3 regions of the Metabacillus sediminis genome follow, and region 1 is predicted to be linked to each of the others. Evidence: a T-box and tRNA genes for the amino acid it is inferred to sense, from the RefSeq annotation. Region 1 holds a T-box; the other regions hold tRNA genes.
The links. A T-box is a leader RNA that pairs with one kind of tRNA and senses whether it is charged. The one in region 1 lies ahead of ileS (isoleucine--tRNA ligase), so its partner is inferred to be a tRNA-Ile.
Positions count from the first base shown of each region.

Region 1 (2,264 bases):
AAGACAGAAAGTGCAGCCGCTTTTGCAGGCAGGACAAGTTAAAGTAAATTGGCGTACTGCGGAGCAGGGATCGATGGAATGCCAGGAAGGCGACAGAATTTCAGTAAGAGGGTTCGGCCGCAGCAAAGTGACAGAGATTTTAGGACGCACGAAAAAAGATAAAATCAGACTTCTTTACGGCAGGCAAAAATAATCTTGAATTTTGGAGGATTTGCCCCATAATTGCCGAATAATGAATTATAATGGTATGCAGGAGTGCAAACGATACATATGGAGGTGGCCTTTGTGCCTTTAACACCGCTTGATATTCATAATAAGGAATTTAATAAAGGATTCCGCGGTTATGACGAAGATGAAGTAAACGAATTTTTGGATCAGGTTATTAAAGATTATGAAATGGTGCTCCGTGATAAAAAGGAATTCGAAACCCGTGTTGCAGAGATGGAAGAAAGGCTGAGCCACTATACGGTCATCGAAGAGACATTAAATAAATCGATCCTGATTGCACAGGAAACCGCTGAAGAAGTAAAGCGCAACGCTCAAAAGGAATCAAAGCTTATAATTAAAGAAGCAGAAAAGAATGCTGACCGCATCATCAATGAATCTCTTTCAAAATCCCGCAAGGTAGCGATGGAAATTGAAGAGCTGAAAAAACAGTCCAAAGTGTTCCGGACGCGATTCCAAATGCTGATTGAAGCACAGCTGGATCTTTTGAAAAATGATGATTGGGATCATCTTCTTGAGTATGAAGTGGACAGCATTTATACAGGTGAAGAAGAAGAAGCTAAATACCGTTCTTGACTTTTTCATGGCAATTCGCATATAATTTGAGCACAATCAAAATATGACTCGACGATGACAGGGAAAGTAGTCTGAATGAACCCTTTACGAAGCGAACCGGGGATGGTGGGAGCCCGGCTAAAGAATTCAGATGAAGATCACCCTTGAGTTCCTTCCTGAAATGAACGAGTAAGGAGGGCGCCTCATTCCCGATAAGAATGCTTAAGTGGATGTGTTTTTGCATCTATAAGGGTGGTACCGCGTGGAGCAAGCCTTCTCGTCCCTTTCCAGGGATGAGAAGGCTTTTTTGTATTTTTCAGATTCAATTTTGATTTTTCAATACAAACCGCTTGTCCAGGTTATTAAAAAGTGCCTACACATAGGAGGAAAAAGAATGGATTACAAAGATACGCTGCTCATGCCTAAAACAGAATTTCCGATGCGCGGAAATTTACCAAAGCGTGAACCTGAAATGCAGGAAAAATGGGAAAAGATGAATATTTATAAAATGGTTCAGGAGCATACAAAAGACCGCCCGCTCTTCATCCTGCACGATGGACCTCCATATGCAAACGGAGATATTCACATGGGCCACGCTCTAAATAAAATCCTTAAGGATTTTATCGTCCGCTACAAATCCATGAGCGGCTACAATGCCCCTTATGTACCCGGCTGGGACACGCACGGTCTTCCGATTGAAACAGCATTGACGAAAAATAAAAAAGTAAACCGAAAGGAAATGTCTGTTGCCGAATTCCGCAAGCTTTGCGAAGAGTATGCATGGGAGCAGATCAATGGCCAGCGGGAGCAATTTAAACGTTTAGGAGTAAGGGGAGATTGGGATAATCCATACGTAACCCTGCAACCTGAATATGAAGCACAGCAAATCCTTGTATTTGGCGAAATGGCTAAAAAAGGGTACATCTATAAAGGCAAAAAGCCAGTATACTGGTCTCCGTCCAGCGAATCAGCTCTTGCTGAAGCGGAGATTGAATATCAGGATAAAAAATCTCCTTCCATCTTTGTTGCTTTTGACGTAGCAGATGGAAAAGGCGTGCTTGAAGAAGATGAAAAAATCATCATCTGGACTACAACTCCTTGGACCATTCCGGCAAACCTGGGAATCGCTGTCCATCCTGACCTGGAGTACAGTGTAGTCCGTGCAAACGGATCAAAATATGTCATCGCATCAGAGCTTCTTCATTCCGTAGCAAAAGAGCTGGAATGGGAAAATCATGAACTTGTACGTACGATTAAAGGGAAAGAGATGGAAAGAATCTCTGCAAAGCATCCGATTTACGGAAGAGAATCCCTCGTTGTGCTCGGCGACCACGTTACGACTGATGCAGGAACAGGCTGCGTTCATACCGCTCCAGGGCATGGGGAGGATGACTTCATCGTAGGTCAGAAATACGGACTGGATGTTCTTTGCCCAGTGGATGAAAAAGGTGTTATGACAAGCGAAGCTCCAGGATTTGAAGGGT
Region 1 is NZ_CP147407.1:1,790,243-1,792,506, forward strand. Features, by position in the region: gene WCV65_RS09445 (RNA-binding protein) at 1-193, shown strand, start outside; gene WCV65_RS09450 (DivIVA domain-containing protein) at 286-801, shown strand; T-box leader at 847-1,068, shown strand; gene ileS (isoleucine--tRNA ligase) at 1,175-2,264, shown strand, end outside.

Region 2 (2,264 bases), 1.8 Mb from region 1:
TCTCCAGGTTCGATTGGAATTTCTCCGCTACCCACACCTCATCCCCGCACTTTTCAACGTGCGTGGGTTCGGGCCTCCATTCAGTGTTACCTGAACTTCACCCTGGACATGGGTAGATCACCTGGTTTCGGGTCTACGACCACGTACTCAATCGCCCTATTCAGACTCGCTTTCGCTGCGGCTCCGTCTTTTCAACTTAACCTTGCACGTAATCGTAACTCGCCGGTTCATTCTACAAAAGGCACGCCATCACCCGTTAACGGGCTCTGACTACTTGTAGGCACACGGTTTCAGGATCTGTTTCACTCCCCTTCCGGGGTGCTTTTCACCTTTCCCTCACGGTACTGGTTCACTATCGGTCACTAGGGAGTATTTAGCCTTGGGAGATGGTCCTCCCTGCTTCCGACGGGATTTCTCGTGTCCCGCCGTACTCAGGATCCACTCAGGAGGGAACGAAGTTTCGACTACAGGGCTGTTACCTTCTTTGGCGGGCCTTTCCAGACCGCTTCTTCTACCCCGTTCCTTTGTAACTCCGTGTTGAGTGTCCTACAACCCCAGAAGGCAAGCCTTCTGGTTTGGGCTAATCCCGTTTCGCTCGCCGCTACTCAGGGAATCGCTATTGCTTTCTCTTCCTCCGGGTACTTAGATGTTTCAGTTCCCCGGGTCTGCCTTCCAGATCCTATGTATTCAGATCAGGATGCTGCTCCATTACGAGCAGCGGGTTTCCCCATTCGGAAATCTCCGGATCAACGCTTACTTACAGCTCCCCGAAGCATATCGGTGTTCGTACCGTCCTTCATCGGCTCCTAGTGCCAAGGCATCCACCGTGCGCCCTTTCTAACTTAACCTGATAACAGACGTTATCTTCGTTAGAGCTGAAAACAGAAGTTTTCAGACTTGATGTTCTCTTCATACGCAAGCGCAGAAGAAAATCGTAAGGTTACTTGCTTACTCGTGTGAATGTTTGACATTCATATCGTTATCTAGTTTTCAAAGAACAAGTTTTAGAGACAAAAAAAGTCTCGTTGGTGGAGCCTAGCGGGATCGAACCGCTGACCTCCTGCGTGCAAGGCAGGCGCTCTCCCAGCTGAGCTAAGGCCCCAACGAATTTCAATGTATAAAGATGGTGGGCCTAAATGGACTCGAACCATCGACCTCACGCTTATCAGGCGTGCGCTCTAACCAGCTGAGCTATAGGCCCATCAAAAAGAGAAGCAAGTTCTCTCAAAACTAAACAAAGTCGAAGTGCGTCCGTTAATGTTGCACCACATGGGTGCTGATAATTCTTCCTTAGAAAGGAGGTGATCCAGCCGCACCTTCCGATACGGCTACCTTGTTACGACTTCACCCCAATCATCTGCCCCACCTTAGGCGGCTGGCTCCCTTACGGGTTACCCCACCGACTTCGGGTGTTGCAAACTCTCGTGGTGTGACGGGCGGTGTGTACAAGGCCCGGGAACGTATTCACCGCGGCATGCTGATCCGCGATTACTAGCGATTCCGGCTTCATGCAGGCGAGTTGCAGCCTGCAATCCGAACTGAGAATGGTTTTATGGGATTCGCTTAACCTCGCGGTTTTGCAGCCCTTTGTACCATCCATTGTAGCACGTGTGTAGCCCAGGTCATAAGGGGCATGATGATTTGACGTCATCCCCACCTTCCTCCGGTTTGTCACCGGCAGTCACCTTAGAGTGCCCAACTGAATGCTGGCAACTAAGATCAAGGGTTGCGCTCGTTGCGGGACTTAACCCAACATCTCACGACACGAGCTGACGACAACCATGCACCACCTGTCACTCTGTCCCCCGAAGGGGAACCTTCTATCTCTAGAAGTGGCAGAGGATGTCAAGACCTGGTAAGGTTCTTCGCGTTGCTTCGAATTAAACCACATGCTCCACCGCTTGTGCGGGCCCCCGTCAATTCCTTTGAGTTTCAGTCTTGCGACCGTACTCCCCAGGCGGAGTGCTTAATGCGTTAGCTGCAGCACTAAAGGGCGGAAACCCTCTAACACTTAGCACTCATCGTTTACGGCGTGGACTACCAGGGTATCTAATCCTGTTCGCTCCCCACGCTTTCGCGCCTCAGCGTCAGTTACAGACCAGAGAGTCGCCTTCGCCACTGGTGTTCCTCCACATCTCTACGCATTTCACCGCTACACGTGGAATTCCACTCTCCTCTTCTGTACTCAAGTCCTCCAGTTTCCAATGACCCTCCCCGGTTGAGCCGGGGGCTTTCACATCAGACTTAAAAGACCGCCTGCGCGC
Region 2 is NZ_CP147407.1:39,083-41,346, reverse strand. Features, by position in the region: rRNA gene WCV65_RS00205 (23S ribosomal RNA) at 1-848, opposite strand, end outside; tRNA gene WCV65_RS00200 (tRNA-Ala) at 1,027-1,102, opposite strand; tRNA gene WCV65_RS00195 (tRNA-Ile) at 1,125-1,201, opposite strand; rRNA gene WCV65_RS00190 (16S ribosomal RNA) at 1,295-2,264, opposite strand, start outside.
Region 2: it has a tRNA-Ile gene. The T-box ahead of ileS (isoleucine--tRNA ligase) is inferred to sense a tRNA for this amino acid. The anticodon was not compared.

Region 3 (2,264 bases), 1.8 Mb from region 1:
ACTCAATCGCCCTATTCAGACTCGCTTTCGCTGCGGCTCCGTCTTTTCAACTTAACCTTGCACGTAATCGTAACTCGCCGGTTCATTCTACAAAAGGCACGCCATCACCCGTTAACGGGCTCTGACTACTTGTAGGCACACGGTTTCAGGATCTGTTTCACTCCCCTTCCGGGGTGCTTTTCACCTTTCCCTCACGGTACTGGTTCACTATCGGTCACTAGGGAGTATTTAGCCTTGGGAGATGGTCCTCCCTGCTTCCGACGGGATTTCTCGTGTCCCGCCGTACTCAGGATCCACTCAGGAGGGAACGAAGTTTCGACTACAGGGCTGTTACCTTCTTTGGCGGGCCTTTCCAGACCGCTTCTTCTACCCCGTTCCTTTGTAACTCCGTGTTGAGTGTCCTACAACCCCAGAAGGCAAGCCTTCTGGTTTGGGCTAATCCCGTTTCGCTCGCCGCTACTCAGGGAATCGCTATTGCTTTCTCTTCCTCCGGGTACTTAGATGTTTCAGTTCCCCGGGTCTGCCTTCCAGATCCTATGTATTCAGATCAGGATGCTGCTCCATTACGAGCAGCGGGTTTCCCCATTCGGAAATCTCCGGATCAACGCTTACTTACAGCTCCCCGAAGCATATCGGTGTTCGTACCGTCCTTCATCGGCTCCTAGTGCCAAGGCATCCACCGTGCGCCCTTTCTAACTTAACCTGATAACGGAAGTTATCTTCGTTAGAGCTGAAAACAGAAGTTTTCAGACTTGATGTTCTCTTCATACGCAAGCGCAGAAGAAAATCGTAAGGTTACTTGCTTACTCGTGTGAATGTTTGACATTCATATCGTTATCTAGTTTTCAAAGAACAAGTTTTAGAGACAAAAAAAGTCTCGTTGGTGGAGCCTAGCGGGATCGAACCGCTGACCTCCTGCGTGCAAGGCAGGCGCTCTCCCAGCTGAGCTAAGGCCCCAACGAATTTCAATGTATAAAGATGGTGGGCCTAAATGGACTCGAACCATCGACCTCACGCTTATCAGGCGTGCGCTCTAACCAGCTGAGCTATAGGCCCATCAAAAAGAGAAGCAAGTTCTCTCAAAACTAAACAAAGTCGAAGTGCGTCCGTTAATGTTGCACCACATGGGTGCTGATAATTCTTCCTTAGAAAGGAGGTGATCCAGCCGCACCTTCCGATACGGCTACCTTGTTACGACTTCACCCCAATCATCTGCCCCACCTTAGGCGGCTGGCTCCCTTACGGGTTACCCCACCGACTTCGGGTGTTGCAAACTCTCGTGGTGTGACGGGCGGTGTGTACAAGGCCCGGGAACGTATTCACCGCGGCATGCTGATCCGCGATTACTAGCGATTCCGGCTTCATGCAGGCGAGTTGCAGCCTGCAATCCGAACTGAGAATGGTTTTATGGGATTCGCTTAACCTCGCGGTTTTGCAGCCCTTTGTACCATCCATTGTAGCACGTGTGTAGCCCAGGTCATAAGGGGCATGATGATTTGACGTCATCCCCACCTTCCTCCGGTTTGTCACCGGCAGTCACCTTAGAGTGCCCAACTGAATGCTGGCAACTAAGATCAAGGGTTGCGCTCGTTGCGGGACTTAACCCAACATCTCACGACACGAGCTGACGACAACCATGCACCACCTGTCACTCTGTCCCCCGAAGGGGAACCTTCTATCTCTAGAAGTGGCAGAGGATGTCAAGACCTGGTAAGGTTCTTCGCGTTGCTTCGAATTAAACCACATGCTCCACCGCTTGTGCGGGCCCCCGTCAATTCCTTTGAGTTTCAGTCTTGCGACCGTACTCCCCAGGCGGAGTGCTTAATGCGTTAGCTGCAGCACTAAAGGGCGGAAACCCTCTAACACTTAGCACTCATCGTTTACGGCGTGGACTACCAGGGTATCTAATCCTGTTCGCTCCCCACGCTTTCGCGCCTCAGCGTCAGTTACAGACCAGAGAGTCGCCTTCGCCACTGGTGTTCCTCCACATCTCTACGCATTTCACCGCTACACGTGGAATTCCACTCTCCTCTTCTGTACTCAAGTCCTCCAGTTTCCAATGACCCTCCCCGGTTGAGCCGGGGGCTTTCACATCAGACTTAAAAGACCGCCTGCGCGCGCTTTACGCCCAATAATTCCGGACAACGCTTGCCACCTACGTATTACCGCGGCTGCTGGCACGTAGTTAGCCGTGGCTTTCTGGTTAGGTACCGTCAAGGTGCGGGCAGTGACTCCCGCACTTGTTCTTCCCTAACAACAGAGCT
Region 3 is NZ_CP147407.1:15,421-17,684, reverse strand. Features, by position in the region: rRNA gene WCV65_RS00080 (23S ribosomal RNA) at 1-703, opposite strand, end outside; tRNA gene WCV65_RS00075 (tRNA-Ala) at 882-957, opposite strand; tRNA gene WCV65_RS00070 (tRNA-Ile) at 980-1,056, opposite strand; rRNA gene WCV65_RS00065 (16S ribosomal RNA) at 1,150-2,264, opposite strand, start outside.
Region 3: it has a tRNA-Ile gene. The T-box ahead of ileS (isoleucine--tRNA ligase) is inferred to sense a tRNA for this amino acid. The anticodon was not compared.